DNA from 4 places in the Brevibacillus sp. MS2.2 genome. Region 1 is predicted to be linked to each of the others. Evidence: riboswitches for the same ligand, from Rfam matches in the RefSeq annotation. Region 1 holds a riboswitch; each other region holds the start of a gene.

Region 1 (4,196 bases):
CGACTCCTCTACGAAAATTCCTTCTTTGCGCCTTTCCTCCGGGACGAGCACGATTCCTGCATCGACGGCTTCCTTTGGCGAGCGCAGTTGGACACGTGTTCCATGCAATCGAACGGCTCCAGCCTTTGCCTCATCTGCACCGAAGAGCAATCGGGCGAGCTCAGTCTTTCCTGCCCCAACCAGACCGACGACACCCACGATCTCTCCCTCGCGAACCTGCAAGTCGACTCCGTGTACTTTGCCGCCAGCCACACCTGACGCCTCAAAAATCGTTTCGCCAATCGGCACTGCAAGCTTTGGGAACTCCTCGTCAAAGCTTTTGCCCAGCATGTTCGCGATCACTTCGTCCATATTGGTCTTCGCCGTGTCTGTGGTCACGACATGCTGTCCATCGCGCATAATGGTGATCCGATCACAGATTTCAAAGATTTCCGGCAACCTGTGGGAGATATAAATGATTCCGACCCCAGCTTTTTTCAACTGCGCAATGATTTGAAACAGCCGCTCGCTCTCCTTCGTGCTCAACGGCGCTGTCGGTTCATCGAAAATGACGTACTTCGCCTTTTGAACGGTCGCCCGTGCAATCAAAATCAATTGCTTTTCTGATAGCGTACATTCTTCAACGAGCATCCTCACTGGAATAGAGAAGCCGAAGTTTTTTAAAATCTGCTCTGATTCGTTGTACAAGCTCTGCCAGTTGATCAGTCCCTTGGTTTTCGCCTGGACGAGTTGATCGAGTAAAATATTCTCAGCGACGCTTAAATACGGGATCAAGGCGGTGTCCACTTCCTGATATACACATTGAATGCCCTGTGCTTTGGCGTCCTGCGGCGAATTGATCGTCACGACCTGTCCATCGATGGTGATCGTACCGCCATCTGCCTGATACGCTCCCGTGAGGATTTTCATCAGGGTACTCTTTCCCGCGCCATTGGCACCGAGGAGAGCGTGAACCTCTCCTGCGCGCACCTCGAAATCGACGGATCGCAGAGCAGGAACCCCAGAAAACTGCTTCGCCATCCCTTTCATCTGCAATGTGGACATTTTTCACACCTCCTGTTTACCTGCGTATTCCAACCTCTATAAGGAAAAATCCCGTTGACGGATACAGCTCAACGGGAAAAGCCAATTTGGTTCTTACTTGCCCCACTCTTGTACATATTGGGACAGGTCGCCCATCGTTACTTTTTTATCCTTCGGCAGGTCTTCCTGTTTCACCAGCACTGGATTCAGCTTCACGTTATCTGGTACTTGCTCGCCTTTGATTTTTTGGAACACGGTTTGCGCATGAATGCGTCCGATATTGGATGGGTCTACCGCTGCCGTCGCTGTCCACGGAGAGTTTTCCGCCTGGATCATTTGCAGATCCTCATCGCTCAAATCGATGGAGTATACTTTGATTTCCGTACGGCCTGCTTGCTGAATGGCACGTGTCGCCCCTTTGGCAAATTCATCCCAAGCCGCCCATACTGCTGTGATGTCGCCTTTGTTCGGATACTTTTTCAAGATCGCTTCCATCTGCGTTTGTGTATCGAGTGCCGTATTGTTGGTAGCAGAACCGAATGCCGCAATCTCTTTTATGTCCGGGTATTTCTTCTGGAAAGCTTCATACGTGACTTGGCGTTTTTCCATCGGCGCAAAGCCAGCTACCCAAATTTTTACGATGCTGCCTTTGCCGTTTGTATCTGCCGCCAGCTTCTCCAGGCTCAGCTCTGCCAATTTGTTGTCATCCTGCGCCACTACTGGCACGCCTGGAATGTTGATGTCTGTATCAAACAGAACGACCGGGATTTTTCTATCCACGGCTTTTTGCGTGCCCTGCTGCAACGCTTCTGCCGTACCATGGTCGATCAGAATGCCATCAAACTTTTGATTCACAGCCGCATCGAGGTTGGACGCCATTTTTGCCAGATCGGTATCTGCGTTGAATACAGTCAACTCGCCGCCATTTTTCTCCACCTCTGTCTTCACGCCATTAATGTATTGAGCGGAGAACGTCCCTACGTTTTGGCGCATGATCAATGCGATTCTCTTTGCGTTCTCTCCGCCCTGCTGGTTCGTGCTGCCGGTTCCGGTGCTTGTTCCTCCGCCGCATGCCGTCACGAGTACAGACGCAGCCACAACAAGTGAAGTCAGTAATCCCAGTTTCTTTTTCATCACAAATGTTCCCCCTTTTTCTTTTTGACAACAGATGACAAAAGCAAAAAATCCTCTTTCACAGAGAAAGAGGACAAAAATCGACAAGATTCTCGCCTCTTATCTGTCAGGTATTCTACCTGTTGGAGTTAGCACCTTGGCTCGAAAGAACGCATTCTCTCGTGCTAGGTTGCCGGGCTTCATAGGGCCATTCCCTCAGCCTTCTCTTGATAAGAGTAGTTTCTATTTTCAAAACGTTTGTATAAGTATATACAGAATATAATCTGGCAATTACCTATCTGTCAACTGGGTTTACCGAAAGAATTTTCTTGATAAATATTCCAGTTTCTTATGTAACATCAAGAGGGATTTTGTTGTGTCTTGTCGAATTATCGTAGATTGATACAAGCCTAGCAAATATTTGCGATGGGGATGCTACATGAGTCTATTAAAAGAAGTCATTCTTCAATGGTTTTTCGCCATTATCCCGTTTGTGTTTTTCAACATCTATTACCGTGACAAAATGAGGAACTACAGCCGTTCCTTTATTGTCATCACCAGCTCAGCCTGCATGTTTCTCGCGATGACCTTCGCCCCGAGCGTCACGAATGGCATGTTTTTTGATATCCGACACATCATCATTCTTTTCGGACTGGTTTATGGCGGAATCGAGATTGCCTTGCTCCTTCTGATTGAAGCCTTGGTTTATCGGTACTACCTAGGTGGCGAAGGAACATGGGTTGCCATGCTGATCCTTACAGTCAATTTTGTCTTGTCACTCTTTTTGTATCGACACTATAAAGCCAGTTATCGGAAAACACTGTATCTTTTTATGACGAGTGCGATTTTTTCAACGGTTGCTTTAGGGACTACTTATTACTTTTTTCCCACGTATGTAACTCAACACCTCGTTTACTACACCATAGTGATTCCTATTCAAAACTTTTTCGGCCTCTGGTTATTAATGTCGCTTTTCAGCAAATGCGTTTCGGATAAGGAGCTGTTTATTCGCCACGCGCAAAATGAAAAAATCCAGACGATGAGCCATGTTGCTGCATCGCTTGCACACGAGGTTCGCAATCCGCTGACAGCTGTCAAAGGCTTCTTGAAACTAATACAGGAACGTCCGGAAAATTTGGTAAAAGTCGATCAATACATTCGCATCAGTCTCGACGAAATCCAACGGACAGAAGCCATTTTGACCGAGTACCTTGCGATTTCCAAGCCACTCAAGGAACGGCATGAGATCATTAATGTGAGCGAACATCTCCATGCCATCCGCGAAGTGATGCTCCCCTTTGCCAATATGCATAACGTGGAGCTTACGCTGCAAGACTTTGAGAGACCTGTAACGATCAAGGCCAATCCAGACGAGTTCAAGCAAGTGTTGGTGAATTTCATCAAAAATGCCATCGAGGCGTGCTCGGATATTTCGGACGGAAAAGTCTCCCTGGACTTGCTCATCGAGCGAAACAAAGCCGTTTTGGTCATCAAGGATAACGGTATCGGTATGGATGCAGGACAGATCAGCCGCCTCGGAACGATTTACTTTTCTACGAAGACAACTGGGACCGGTCTTGGATTGACGTATTCCTATCATGTCATTCATGCGATTGGCGGAACGGTCAATGTATCAAGCAAACCACGAGTAGGAACCAAGTTCACCATTATGCTCCCGTATAAGGCACAGTAACTTCATGCAGGTTTTGCAGAGGAACTGTGCCTTTTTCCATTCGATCGATAATGATGCAACAGGGGGGAGTCTCCCCCTGGTGTCTCTCTTTCCCGGACGTCTGGGAAGATCGAGTTTTTTTATGCCGTTTGATGATTAAAAAACCCACGCCCATATCAGATCAATAGCCACAAAAGCTGTTACCACCATGAGCAATTTCGAAAAGCTAATCTTGCCTTCTTTATCCGTATCTTTTCGATAAGGTGGTTGAAATCCCAATATGTTTAAAAACCCATTTATGTAGGAAAACAAAATCGTAACTAGCCCTACGAGGATTGATTCCAATAGATTAGCCCCTTCCGTTACTCTTTGTTACACTCCCTTTGTA
Region 2 (4,196 bases), on a different contig from region 1:
AATGGTGACGGTCACCCGCCTGTGAAGATCAGGCGGGTTCGTTCGTATTGGACAAGAAATGCTTGGCTGAGGATGCATAGTGGTATAATTTGTCTATCCAAAATGAATGAAGAGGAGTGGGAAATGCATGCTCAAACGACCAGAGCAGGATGAATACGCTGCATATTTTGACTATTATATTGGACTTGTACCGGAGGGGGATCTGCAAACGATCCTTACACAACAAGGAGAGAGGCAAGTCGCATTATTTTCGTCACTTGCGCCTGAGCAAATTGATTATCGGTATGCACCAGGCAAATGGTCGGTAAAAGAGGTTTTGGGTCATCTCGTCGATACAGAACGCATCATGAGCTATCGCTTGCTGAGAATCGCGAGAGGAGATCAGACACCCCTCGTTGGTTTTGATGAGAATGCTTTTGTCGAACACGGGTGTTTTCAGCGAAGAGACCTCTCTGATTTAGTGGAAGAGTATAAGGCTGTTCGGGCTTCCACCATCGCGCAGGTTCGCGGAATCTCCCCAGAAGCGTGGTTGCGTACAGGACTTGCCAACGGAAACAAGCTATCTGCAAGGACGCTGGCCTATGTGATTGTTGGACATGAAGCTCACCACAGAACCATTTTGAAAGATCGGTATCTAGGGTAGGTCTTGTATGGAGAGATTACAGACAATTGATTATGTTTCGCCACTCGGCATCTTGGAAATCAGTGGGACAGAAGACGGGGTATGTTCGATCATGTTCACAGATCGGGACGAACCCATTTTGCTTGAACAAGTAGACAAATGCCTAGAGCCTCTCCTCGTTTGTCGGCAACAACTGGACGAATATTTTTCCGGCGAGAGACAGTCCTTTTCTGTTCCCCTGTGTATGAAAGGGACAGACTTTCAGAAAACAGTCTGGCACACATTGATCACTCTTCCCTATGCGCACAAGATTACGTACAAGGAGCTAGCCGCGTTGATTGGGAAGGAAAATGCGGTGAGGGCTGTCGGGAATGCCAACGGAAAAAATCGGCTGAACATCATCGTACCCTGTCACAGAATTATAGGAGCAAACGGGAGTTTAACAGGCTATTCGGGTGGCTTGTGGCGAAAGGAATGGCTACTGGCCCACGAACAATGTTCACAAAATAGGGAAAAATAAGGTAAAATCTGAGGGTAGTAGTGAGAATAGACAATTTCATAGAGGGAAACAGGTTCCTTATGGCGTGCGATGATGCAACTTATGATTTGCCAATGGTGCGGATATGTCGAGGAAAAAGAGCTGCCTGAGGAATGCCAGGAGGGCGGGTTTCATTGCACTTGCTGCAGTATGGAAGAGGTAGAAAGCCTGGCCAAATCAGCTTGCAATCAGAAAAGAAAGAATTTTGTTGACGCTTGCCTTGGAATTTCTTAGAATAAAGCTCAACAGCATAAATGGTTCTTATCCAGAGAGGTGGAGGGTCTGGCCCGATGAAGCCCAGCAACCGTTGCATATTGCGACAAGGTGCCAATTCCTGCGAGACGTTTCGTCTCGATAGATAAGAAGCGGGTTACTCCATTAGTAGATGAACCTTCTTCTTAGCGAAGAAGGTTTTTTTCAATTTCATATTTTCTTTATCCAGAGAGGTGGAGGGACTGGCCCGATGAAGCCCGGCAACCGTCACGCATATTTTGTGACAAGGTGCCAATTCCTGCAGGACATATACGTCCTGGTAGATAAGGAGGAGGAGCAGTAGCTGCTAACAAGCCTTCTTCTTATCGAAGATGGCTTTTCTTTTTATCTAAAATTCGGGGTATGGGGTGGTCAGGATGAGTGCAGAAGTGGTACGCGTGGGATTATTGGGATTGGGGACAGTGGGTGGAGGCGTAATCAAAACGATCCGTTCACAACAGGAGAAGCTGGCTTCTCGTCTGGGTAAACGAATTGAGATCGTCAAGGCATTGGTGCGTGACTCGGAAAAAGAGCGGGCGGTTCCTATCGACCCGACTTTACTGACAACAGACTTTGAGGATGTATTGAATAGCGATGTGGATATCGTGGTGGAGGTCATGGGCGGTGTAGAACCTACCTATGACTACGTCCGTGCTTTGATCGAAAAGGGCTGCCATGTAGTAACTGCCAACAAAGAACTTTTGGCGAAAAAAGGAACAGAGCTAGTCGATTTGGCCAATCAGCATCAAGTGCATCTTGCCTATGAAGCGAGTGTGGCAGGGGGCATCCCGATCTTGAGCGTGCTCCGGCAGTTCCTGCGCACGAACGATATTCAAGGCGTTCGCGGTATTCTCAACGGAACAACGAACTTCATTTTGACGAAAATGGAGGCAGAGCAGCTCTCTTACCAGGAGGTGCTCAAGCAAGCGCAGGAGCTGGGCTATGCGGAAGCAGACCCTCGTTCGGATGTAGAAGGCTTTGATGCTATGTACAAGTTGTATATCTTGGCACAGCTTGTTTACGGAGAATCATTGCCTTTAGCAGATGTTGTTCGCAAAGGAATTGCAGATTTGTCAGCAGGTCACATTCGGATTGCGAGCGAGCTGGGATACCGGATCAAGCTGATCGCGCAGGCCTATCAAGCTGAGAAAGGAATTCGCCTATCTGTTGAACCAACCATGCTTCCGCTGAGCCATCCGTTGGCGCAAATCCACGACGCGTTTAATGCTGTACAGCTATCCGGCAACATCGTGGGAGACTTGTTGTTTACAGGAAGAGGGGCAGGAGAGCTCCCTACAGCGAGTGCTGTCGTCGAGGATTTGGCCTATTTATTGACACAGCCATTCACACCGCATCCTACCTGGAAAGAAAAAACGGCTCCCAAAGCTGGTGTCACGGTGGACTCGGAAGAACACGTCCTGTGTTATCTGGAGGGCTCATGTCATACTGCTACGCCAGACCGTGTCTTGCATTTCCTTCAGCAGGCAGGAGTCAACGTGCATAAACTTAAAGTCCAATTCGACTTGGGAGGCGTCTTGCGCGCAGGTTTGATCGTGACAGGAATCAGTGAAGAGCACGAGTCCCTATTGAAAAATGATTTTGGCTTAGAAGTGCGCTGCTTCCCCATTATCGAATCTGCGTAAGAAAGAGGAATCATAAGAAGAAGAGCCGTATCTCTAGTTAGCTAGAAACACGGCTTCTTTTGTCAGGGGGCAGTCTCCACCGCTTTTGCACGCGGCTGTACACGCCCGTCGCTTTGGATGTCAACCCTTTCAGAAATGGATTCAATGCGTTTTAGCAGGGCAGCGCCGTTGCTTTCATTCATGGGTACAGCTTGTCCCAATTCTGCGTGAAACGGAAGCATCGTCAGCTCACAATCACCACTTTTCGTACAGCTTGCTTGCAGAACCATCGTTTCCCAAGTCTTGGGTTCGTTTGATCGTGTGAAAATGAAATTGCCGAGACTGTACGCAATCCATTTTTCGTTGTATCGTTCAAAACCTTGCAGGACATGAGGATGACCGCCAACAATCAAATCTGCACCAGCATCGATGTAGGCACGAGACAACTCTTTTTGATGATCGACAGGATAATCGGAGCGTTCCTTGCCCCAGTGTGCAATCACCACGACGAGATCCGCTTGGTTGTTCGCATCTTGGATCGCTTTCACTGCTAGCGTAGGATCATAGGAAGCGGCCATACCCGGCTGGGAATTCCCTGCATACCAGCTCGTTTCGGGAATGACCCTGCTGAAGCCGAGAATCGCGATCTTGATGCCGTTCTTTTCTATCAATACAGGAGAATAGGCACGGCTTGCATCCTTTCCGGCGCCGACGTATTCAATCCGGTTTTTGTCCAAAGCGTCAAAGGTATCCAGTAATCCCGGAACTCCTTGGTCCATGGAGTGATTATTGGCGAGATTCACCACATCAATCCCAGCGTTTTTCATGGCAGGAACAGCAAGTGGCGACGATTTGTAGACATACGCCTTGTTCTGTGCAGCAACACCTGTTTCGGTGATCGGTGTCTCCAAATTGGCAATCGTGATATCATCTTGCAAAAAGAGCGAGCTTACATGCTTGTATGGGTAGTCATAGCTGTTTGCGAGTAAGGTTTTCTCTACATTTCCTGACATCATAATGTCACCGACAAAGGTGAGCTGCACAGAAGCCTTTTGGTTCACGGTATTGTCAGGTGCAGGCTGCGTGTTCGGGTTGGTATGTTCTCTATCCATGGCAGTTTGGAATAGGTAGTAGGTTCCGACGACGAAGATGGCCAACACGC
Region 3 (4,196 bases), on a different contig from region 1:
AATTGGATCTCTCCATATGGATCGTCTTCCAGAATGAGAATGTTTTGGGCCTTACATTGACGAAGCAATCCGAGACGGCGTTCGAGGCTCCATACCTTTCCTGTCGGATTGGCAAAGGTAGGAATGACGTACACCATTTTCGGACGATACTGGGCTATTTTTTTCGCCAGATCGTCCAGATCCATCCCATCGGCATCACCGTCTACGGGAATCGCTTTGATTCCCCGAAATTGGAACAACTGAACGGCTGCCAAATAAGTAGGGTTTTCTACGAGAACGACATCGCCTTCGTCTAAATATACACGGCACAACAAGTCTACTGCTTGCTGAGAGCCCGTAGTGATGATCATATTATCTGAACCGACGTTCATATGCTTTTGCTTCATGCGGGATGCAATCCACTCACGAAGCGGCAAGTAACCATCAGTCAATCCGTACTGAAGAGCTTTTGCTCCTTGTTCGAATGCGCGGTTGAACGCTTCGCGCATCTCTGCGATTGGAAAAGAATCCTCTGCTGGCAGTCCACCTGCGAGCGAGAGCACTTGATTGCCTTGGGTCAGCTTCAAGATTTCCCGGACAGCCGAGGAGGATAGTGCTTCAACAGATTTTGAAAATGAGTACTCCATGTTCCGTTCCCCCTTGATTTTGCTTATCCTTGTTTTATCACTCTCCCTCTCGTAAGTCCAATCCTTGGTAGCTATGAGTGGATAGGTTTTGACTATGTCGAGCGGTTGTTCAATCGTTAGTCTTGACACACTTCATGCAAAAAACCCCTCTTCGTATCAAACGAAAAGGGGTCCATATGTATGGGCTATATCTTCCTAGGCAATTCGGAACACACGTGGTTTCTCTGTGTGTGGGAGGAAAGAGAGGTCTACATGCGCGGACGCTTCTTCCATACCAATATCGCTTGCCAACAGTAACGCCTCTTCCTGGAAGGTCGGCGTACAGCTGCCTTCATTCAGTTCACAGAGACGCTTCAATCGCTTCAGTCTCTCTGCGGACTTCTCCACTCTCATGCATTCGTTCGTCAGCTCACAAACGTTAACGTGACGAGCATCAGCGATCATGCTGATATCATTCACATGGACAATCAGTCTTTTGCCTTCTTCTGTTACAAATCCGATCGAGCAAAAATGCGCACCTGACATTTCCAACCGAGTGAGAACAGCATTGGCGTAAACTTCTCCAGTCCGCAAGCGAATCTGGCCTGCTTCAATGGCTCCGCCGATTTTCCGCTCGTTGGCGATCACCGTATACATATCCGTGTAACCGTTAATCTGATAGCGCATGGTACCCTCCCGCTCTCGCTGAGACTAATTATCATTAACAACAATGACATCGTATAATGAAAATCATTATCTGTCAATAATGAGAATGATTTTTATTCTAGAAGAAAAAACCACACTCCATTTATATGGTAGTGTGGCCAATTTGACTCGCTTTTATTTGGTTTTCGTAAATAACCCTAACCGCTCAATCCGTTGGACCGCTTCTGCGAGACGATCTTCATTGGATAACAAAGCCGCTCTCACATAGCCCTCACCTGTCGGACCAAAGCCATTTCCCGGCGCTACGACAACATGCGCTTTTTCCAAAAGCAGGTCAGAGAACTCCACGGATGTGAAGCCGCTTGGAACAGGAAGCCAAGCAAAAAACGAACCTTGTGATGGTGGAGCCTGCCAGCCAATCCGATGCAGATTGGAGTACAAGGCATTGCGGCGGCTTTCGTAGACAGCCACGAGGTCGCGAACGCACTGCTGCGACTCCGTCATCGCTTTGGCTGCCGCCATCTGTACCGCTCCGAACAGACTGACGAAGTAATGGTCCTGAATGAGATTGATCAGACGAACCAGCTCGCGATTCCCTACCATGGCACCAACACGCCAGCCTGCCATGTTGTACGTTTTAGACAACGTATAGAATTCTACGCCCACTTCTTTTGCTCCCGGAACCTGCATGAAGCTGACCGGCTTTTTCCCGTCATAGCTGATCGCCCCGTAGGCGAAGTCGTGGCAGACGACGATTTCATGTTTTCGCGCAAAACGAATCGTTTCCTCATAAAACTCGAGTGGTGCGTTGACTGCTGTCGGATTGTTCGGATAGTTGAGAAACATCAGTTTCGCTCGATCCAAATCAGCTTGGGAGAGCTGGCTGTAGTCTGGCAAGAAGTCATTTTCCGCCTTCAGCGGCATCATGACCATCCGTCCGTTTACGACAGCAACCCCCGACCAATAATCCGGATAGCCTGGATCTGGAACCAGTGCAACATCGCCTGCGTTCATGAGTACTTGGCAAATCTCTACGAGTCCGGTTTTGCTGCCGAACAATATCGCTACTTCTTCCTCCGGATCGAGGTCCACATCAAATTCTTGCTTATACCAATGAGCCACTGCCTGCTTCAGTTCCACGCGTCCCTGAAAAGGCGGATATTTGTGATGGAGTGGTTGTGCCGCTTGTGCCTGTAATTCCTCAATAATGTGCGGCGGTGTCGGCAAATCGGGATTGCCCTGCCCCAGGTTAATGACGTCATGGCCTTGCGCAATGACCTTGTTTACTTTTGCCACCAGGGTCGCAAAAAACTGGGTAGGGAGTCGATCAATCATGTCGGAGGGTTGAATGCGCATCTTTCTTCCATTCCTTTCTTGGGGCCCAATACAGTAAAACCCCCTTTTTCCATACAGAAAAAGGGGGAGATCAGCTTGGTCACGTCCTTATCTGTCAGGAAAAAAATCCTGCTGGAATTGGCACAGCATCTGTCCATCACATGGAACAGATCCGCTGCCGGGCTTCATAGGGCCAGTCCCTCCACCTCTCTGAATAAGTCAAACACACGGAATATACTGTTTTTTCGTCTATATCATACTACTTGAGCACGTATACCGTGTCAAGATGCTTGATTCTGTACGGGTACTTGATGCCTTCTTTTTTGAAAAGAGGTGTGGAAGGCAAAGAATGCGACAGACACCAACGACAAGCCTGCCATCACGAACAATAGTCCCTGCGCATGAATCGATTGGAAAATGAATGCGCCAAGCAATGGTCCGAGCATCCGTCCAGCTGATCCAGTCCCTGCAATCAGCCCTTGAATGAAGCCTTCTCGTCCCTCTGGCGTAAACTGTGCAGCAACAGCCGGCACCGCTGGCCACACGAGCATTTCTCCCAGCGTCATGATGAACATGCCTGCCACAAAGCCTGCATAAGCCGTTGATTGAGACAAAATCAGCATCGACAAGGCAAAAATATAAGCGCCCAAGAGCATTTGTGCCTTTAGCGTACGGGCAAAGCGTCGAATGACCCACGCAATCAACGGCTGACCGAACAGGATCAAGCCGCCATTCAGCGTCCACAACAGACTGTATTGACGGAGTGTAATGCCCAGGGATTGCATGTAAGTCGACAGCACCGTCGTCCACTGTACATAGACAATCCAGCTAATTAATAGCCCCCCGCATAATAGCAGCAAAGCCCCCCATACCACCTTTGACTCTTGCTGTGGTTGTCGCAGCACATCACCAGTTGCTTGCTCAGGCATGCTTTGTCCAGTCGTCGAGTTTTGGCTTTGTTGTTCCACCCTTTTTAACTGACGCGGCAAAATGAGCATGAACATGGCGAGAACGACCACTTGCGAAATGGCATTACCGAAAAACGTCCAGGCAAATGACACACTTGCCAAGAAGCCGCCCAACGCAGAACCGGCAGCTACCCCCACATTGAGGGAGACATAAATCAGATTGATTCCTTTCCGTCCTCCGTCCGGCCATAACACTACGGCCAGTGCATTCATCACAGGAGAAAGTGTTCCGTAAAAAAGTCCATTCAGCAGAAGCAAGGCAACATAAATCGTAAAATCTTGCGTAACACCTAAGCCGATCGATATCAGAATAACGCCAATGGAACCGACAATGATGGTGCGCATTTTGCCCCAGCGGTCAAACATCATCCCGCCGACAATACTCCCGATCAAGAATGCGCCTTGATTTAAAAGCAACAAGAAGCCGGCTACAGTCAGCGGCTTTCCGAGATGGTTGTGAATATAGATCGTGACTAGCGGCCAAATACACGCCATTCCGGTAGAAAAAATGACGGCAGCAATCGCCAATAAACGAATGCTGCTCGGATAGGATTCCCACTTTTGCCTCATGCCTTACTTCTCTCCCCGATGGAAATCGCCGCTTTTTCCGCCTGTTTTGGAT
Region 4 (4,196 bases), on a different contig from region 1:
ATCCCGATCCCTTTTCGAATCGCATCCTCTGGTCCGCGAAAAACGACTGGCTTACCGTTTAACACGATCTCTCCCGACGTCGGCTGCTCCATCCCGTACAGCATCCGCATCAGTGTCGTTTTGCCCGCTCCATTTTCCCCGACAATCGCGTGGACTTCTCCTGCTGCCAGTGAGAACGACACCTTGTCGTTGGCGGTAAAATCTCCGTACTTCTTGGTCATGCCCCTCATTTCCAAGCGATCGGTCATTCCCACTCCCTCATTTCTGTACGTCCTTTTATGAAAATGGAAGACCGACTACACAGCCGTAGTCGGTCACATCCATCACTGTGCACAAGCTTTACATAAGCGTTCAAAAAGTTAGCTTTTCAGCACCGAGCTACCTTTTTAAAACTGGTCTGGTACTTTGCGAGTACCCGCTACAATCTCATCGCTGATCGCTTTCACTTTATCCACCACTTCTTGTCCAATAAAAGCATGCAAAGGCGTTTTGCTTTCGTGCGTGACATAGGTTACGCCAACACCTTTTTCTTTCAAGCCGTACGCAACAACACCTGGTTTGAATGTTCCTTCTACAAAGGTCTTCACGGTTTCATAAGCTGCCGCGTCAGTCCCTTTCAATTGGGACAGAACAATATGCTCTGGATCAATCGTCGTACGGTCAACGTCCTGACCTGCTGTGAAGAAGCCTTTTTCCTTCGCTGCCTCGAAAACGCCGAGGTCGCCTACTGCTGCTGCACCGTTAATGAAGTCAGCGCCTTTGGAAGCTTGGAGCAAAGCCAATTCCTTCGCTTTTGCCGGGTCAGTGAAGCTTCCTACATAGTTGACCATCAGCTCTGCTTTTGGATTCGTCGCTTTCAAGCCCTCTTCGAAGCCAACTGTCCATTTTTTCAACTGCGGGATATCAAGAGCGACAACCATGCCCACTTTGTTCGTTTTCGTTGCCAGACCTGCTGCTGCTCCCACCAGGTAAGCTGCTTCCTGCTCACGGAAGGTAACACTGCGAACGTTTGGCAAATCCACTACAGTATCAATAATCGCAAAATTACGGTCAGGATTTTCGGTAGCTACTTTTTTCAATGCATCCTCTGATGTAAAGGAAGAAGTGATGATCAAATCATAATTTTCTGCAACAGCCACGCGCAAATTCTCTTCAATCGCTCCATGGTCCGTAGATTCAATCGTTTTCACTTCTGCACCCAGCTCTTGTGCGGCTTTCTTCGCACCATCATCCATTTGTTGGAAGAACGGATTCACACCGATTTTCTCGGGCAAAATCAAGGCAATTCGCTTTTTGGCCGCGCCCTCTTGTCCTGCCGCTTGTCCTCCTGGCTGATCAGCAGGTGCGCTTGTGCCAGTCGAGCACCCTGTTGCCAATACTGCGAATGTCGTTAATGCGAGCAATAGCTTCTTCATGATGTATCTCTCCCTATCCGAACTTTACGTTTTTCTTTATCCTAATAGGTAATGTACGGCTTTTTACCCATTTTTTCAATACCATTTACGAATATTCTCATATAAAATTAATTTATCGTTCGTTTATTACCCCCTTCCCTATACAAATACAACAAAAAAACTCTTCCCGGAGGAAGAGTTTGCGTACGTAGCCGTTCTCTTCCTCATCTGTCAAAACCATGGTACAGGTTTTGCAGGAATTGGCACCTTTCTGTTCATGCATAGACATGATCAGTGGTTGCCGGGCATCATCGGGCCAGTCCCTCCGCCGCTCTTGATAAGGTAGGTGAATATATTTAGTTACAATGGAATTCATTCTAGCAGAACGGTTCAAAAATGCAATTCTTTTTTCTCAATTCCAAACACTTCTAAAAGTAAATCGAAGTTTAAAAAGTCGTCTTTTCAGCACCGAGAAATTGGCGAGAACCACAGCCCCTACCTATTTTACGTGAAAGGTTTGCTGGAGACGATGAGACAACGTATTCAGCTCGCCCAGCTCTTCCGTAATCTCACGCACTTTTTGATGCTGGTTTTCTGCTGTCGCAAACAGCTCTTCCAAGTTGGCTACGGATTCCTCGGTTACCGCTGTAATGGTCGACATCTCGATGGCAACTTCACCGGAACGCACTTTTACCCGGTCCATGCTGGAGCTTACTTGATCAGCCGCTTCCAGGAAGGCCATCATCCCAGCACGCACTGCTTCGATGGAGGCCACTGTTTTCACCGCCAGCTCTTGGCCTTTTGCAACAGACGTTTCCCCATTGCTCATATGCTGCACCGCATTCTCACTTTCCTGATGGAGAGACTTCAAAATGTCGGTAATTTCCTGCGTAGCTGTCGCGCTTTGTTCCGCCAGCTTGCGTACCTCATCTGCTACAACAGCAAATCCACGTCCATGCTCGCCTGCACGCGCCGATTCAATCGCTGCATTCAGCGCCAAGAGATTCGTTTGTGTCGCGATCTGATTAATCGCGCCGACAATTTCCTCTACGCGATTCGCCTGCCGATTGAGCTGGTGAATCGTAGAGGCTGCTACATTGACTGCCTGCACAATTTGCTCCATCTGCAAGGACAGCTCGTTCATCATCTGAACACTATCTGCCAGACGACGGTTGTTTTGTTGCGATTCCGTTTTCATTGCATTGGTCTGTGTTGTGACTGCCTCGATTTCCTGGTCGATGGATTGAACCTCTTCTTCGATCTTCACCGTAGAATTCGCCTGCGATTCCATACCAACGGCGACTTCCTTGAAGGCTACCATCATTTCATCTGTATTGCGCTTCGTACCTTCCGCATGTTCATGAACATGATCGCTTGTACGATCCAGTTGCTCCGTCATTTCCTGGATGTTCAAAAGCATTTCTTCCAGACGGCGCTCCTTCTCTTCCGCTTCCTGCCTTGCGTCGTGCGCTTTTTGCAGGGAGGCTTGTCCGGCGAGACACAGATACGTGACGGCTCCCATCATCATGAGAATCGCTACGATACGCACACCCAGATTAAGCTCGGAAAAATCACCGTTGAAAATCTCGTACGTTCCCGTATAAAACCCGACAACCGTGACGACGATTTGGGTAATTCCCGCTGTTACTACTAGCTTCCAGTCCAAATAGGCTGCCAAAAAGCCCATGACGATGAAGGCGAGGAACGAAACCTCTTGATAAGTGGTAAAGTGATCGAATGAAATCGCATAAAACATGAGTCCGATTGCTACCAGATAACGAATCACATGACTATCTTTGCGAATGAAATAATACGGCGAAACAATTAAAGTGACCAGCAATCCCAAGGACGTCACTTTCCAGAAGTTCACATCCACTTGGTAGGCAATGAGTCCCGCCATCCACAAATGATTCCATAGGATGAAAATCATAAAGCCTTCTTTGTCAGTCAAGGTATTGCGAATCAATTGAATCATAATTGCCCCCCTTTTTCCTATTACTTATGTATCGGATTCTTTCCCCATTATATAGCCAAACCTTTGCCAAATTTGTGAAAAAAGTGAGAACAGCCAAAAACAATTTCGAATAGGCTATTACACAACTCACACGTACAGGAGGCAACCGGAGAAAAGTGGAACTCAATCAATTGCCAGCCACTGTGCTGACACGGACGATTAGCCGTCCGAACACTACGATTTACTATCCCCAATTGGCAGGCTTAGCCAATCAGCAAGCGGAAAAAGAGATCAACCGGGCGATTTCTCAAACGGTTCAAGGCTTAATTCATGAGCAGCAACGGGTTCAGGTACCGGGAAATACAGAAATGCAAGGAAGCTACGAGATCAAGACAAACGAACGCGGTATTTTCAGCGTCGTGTTGAGCAACTACGCCTACACACCGCAAATGGCTCATGGCATGACCTTCCTCGGGTCGATCACTGCAGATATCCAAACAGGCAAGCTGTATACACTGCGGGAATTATTCAAGCCAGGAAGCGATTACGTCAAGGTGATTTCTGAAAACATCAAGCGTCAAATCAAAGAAAGAAACATCCCCACACTCAATGGCTTTACTTCGATTAAGCCCGATCAAGATTATTACCTCGCCGACAAAGCACTGGTCATCTACTTCCAGTTGTACGAAATTACGCCCTATTACGTCGGTTTCCCCATGTTCCCCATTTCCGTCTATGAACTGGAGCCGCTCATCAATGAAAAAGGACCTTTGAGCATCTTGTCCGCAGATTAGTGCACTGTACCACCGTAGTTTTCATCCAGGTGAGTGTCTTCTTCCATGACACTC

What was found. A riboswitch is a leader RNA that binds a small molecule or an ion and turns the genes downstream of it on or off. The one in region 1 is predicted to bind S-adenosylmethionine.
Region 2: linked by a shared signal. The riboswitch ahead of HP568_RS08200 (homoserine dehydrogenase) and the one ahead of HP568_RS26040 (sugar ABC transporter substrate-binding protein) in region 1 are both predicted to bind S-adenosylmethionine.
Region 3: linked by a shared signal. The riboswitch ahead of HP568_RS23630 (pyridoxal phosphate-dependent aminotransferase) and the one ahead of HP568_RS26040 (sugar ABC transporter substrate-binding protein) in region 1 are both predicted to bind S-adenosylmethionine.
Region 4: linked by a shared signal. The riboswitch ahead of HP568_RS00875 (BMP family lipoprotein) and the one ahead of HP568_RS26040 (sugar ABC transporter substrate-binding protein) in region 1 are both predicted to bind S-adenosylmethionine.

Annotation. Positions count from the first base shown of each region.
Region 1 is NZ_JABSUZ010000043.1:33,881-38,076, reverse strand. It holds gene HP568_RS26045 (sugar ABC transporter ATP-binding protein) at 1-1,044, opposite strand, end outside; gene HP568_RS26040 (sugar ABC transporter substrate-binding protein) at 1,138-2,157, opposite strand; SAM riboswitch class I at 2,254-2,373, opposite strand; gene HP568_RS26035 (ATP-binding protein) at 2,576-3,829, shown strand.
Region 2 is NZ_JABSUZ010000007.1:50,636-54,831, forward strand. It holds gene HP568_RS08185 (cyclase family protein) at 1-2, shown strand, start outside; gene HP568_RS08190 (DinB family protein) at 128-643, shown strand; gene HP568_RS08195 (methylated-DNA--[protein]-cysteine S-methyltransferase) at 651-1,142, shown strand; SAM riboswitch class I at 1,419-1,525, shown strand; SAM riboswitch class I at 1,592-1,703, shown strand; gene HP568_RS08200 (homoserine dehydrogenase) at 1,790-3,055, shown strand; gene HP568_RS08205 (CapA family protein) at 3,118-4,196, opposite strand, start outside.
Region 3 is NZ_JABSUZ010000033.1:52,550-56,745, reverse strand. It holds gene HP568_RS23640 (aminotransferase-like domain-containing protein) at 1-626, opposite strand, end outside; gene HP568_RS23635 (hypothetical protein) at 822-1,292, opposite strand; gene HP568_RS23630 (pyridoxal phosphate-dependent aminotransferase) at 1,446-2,627, opposite strand; SAM riboswitch class I at 2,712-2,827, opposite strand; gene HP568_RS23625 (MFS transporter) at 2,888-4,144, opposite strand; gene moaC (cyclic pyranopterin monophosphate synthase MoaC) at 4,148-4,196, opposite strand, start outside.
Region 4 is NZ_JABSUZ010000001.1:203,614-207,809, forward strand. It holds gene HP568_RS00870 (ABC transporter ATP-binding protein) at 1-248, opposite strand, end outside; gene HP568_RS00875 (BMP family lipoprotein) at 387-1,415, opposite strand; SAM riboswitch class I at 1,616-1,738, opposite strand; gene HP568_RS00880 (methyl-accepting chemotaxis protein) at 1,894-3,369, opposite strand; gene HP568_RS00885 (DUF3298 and DUF4163 domain-containing protein) at 3,525-4,142, shown strand.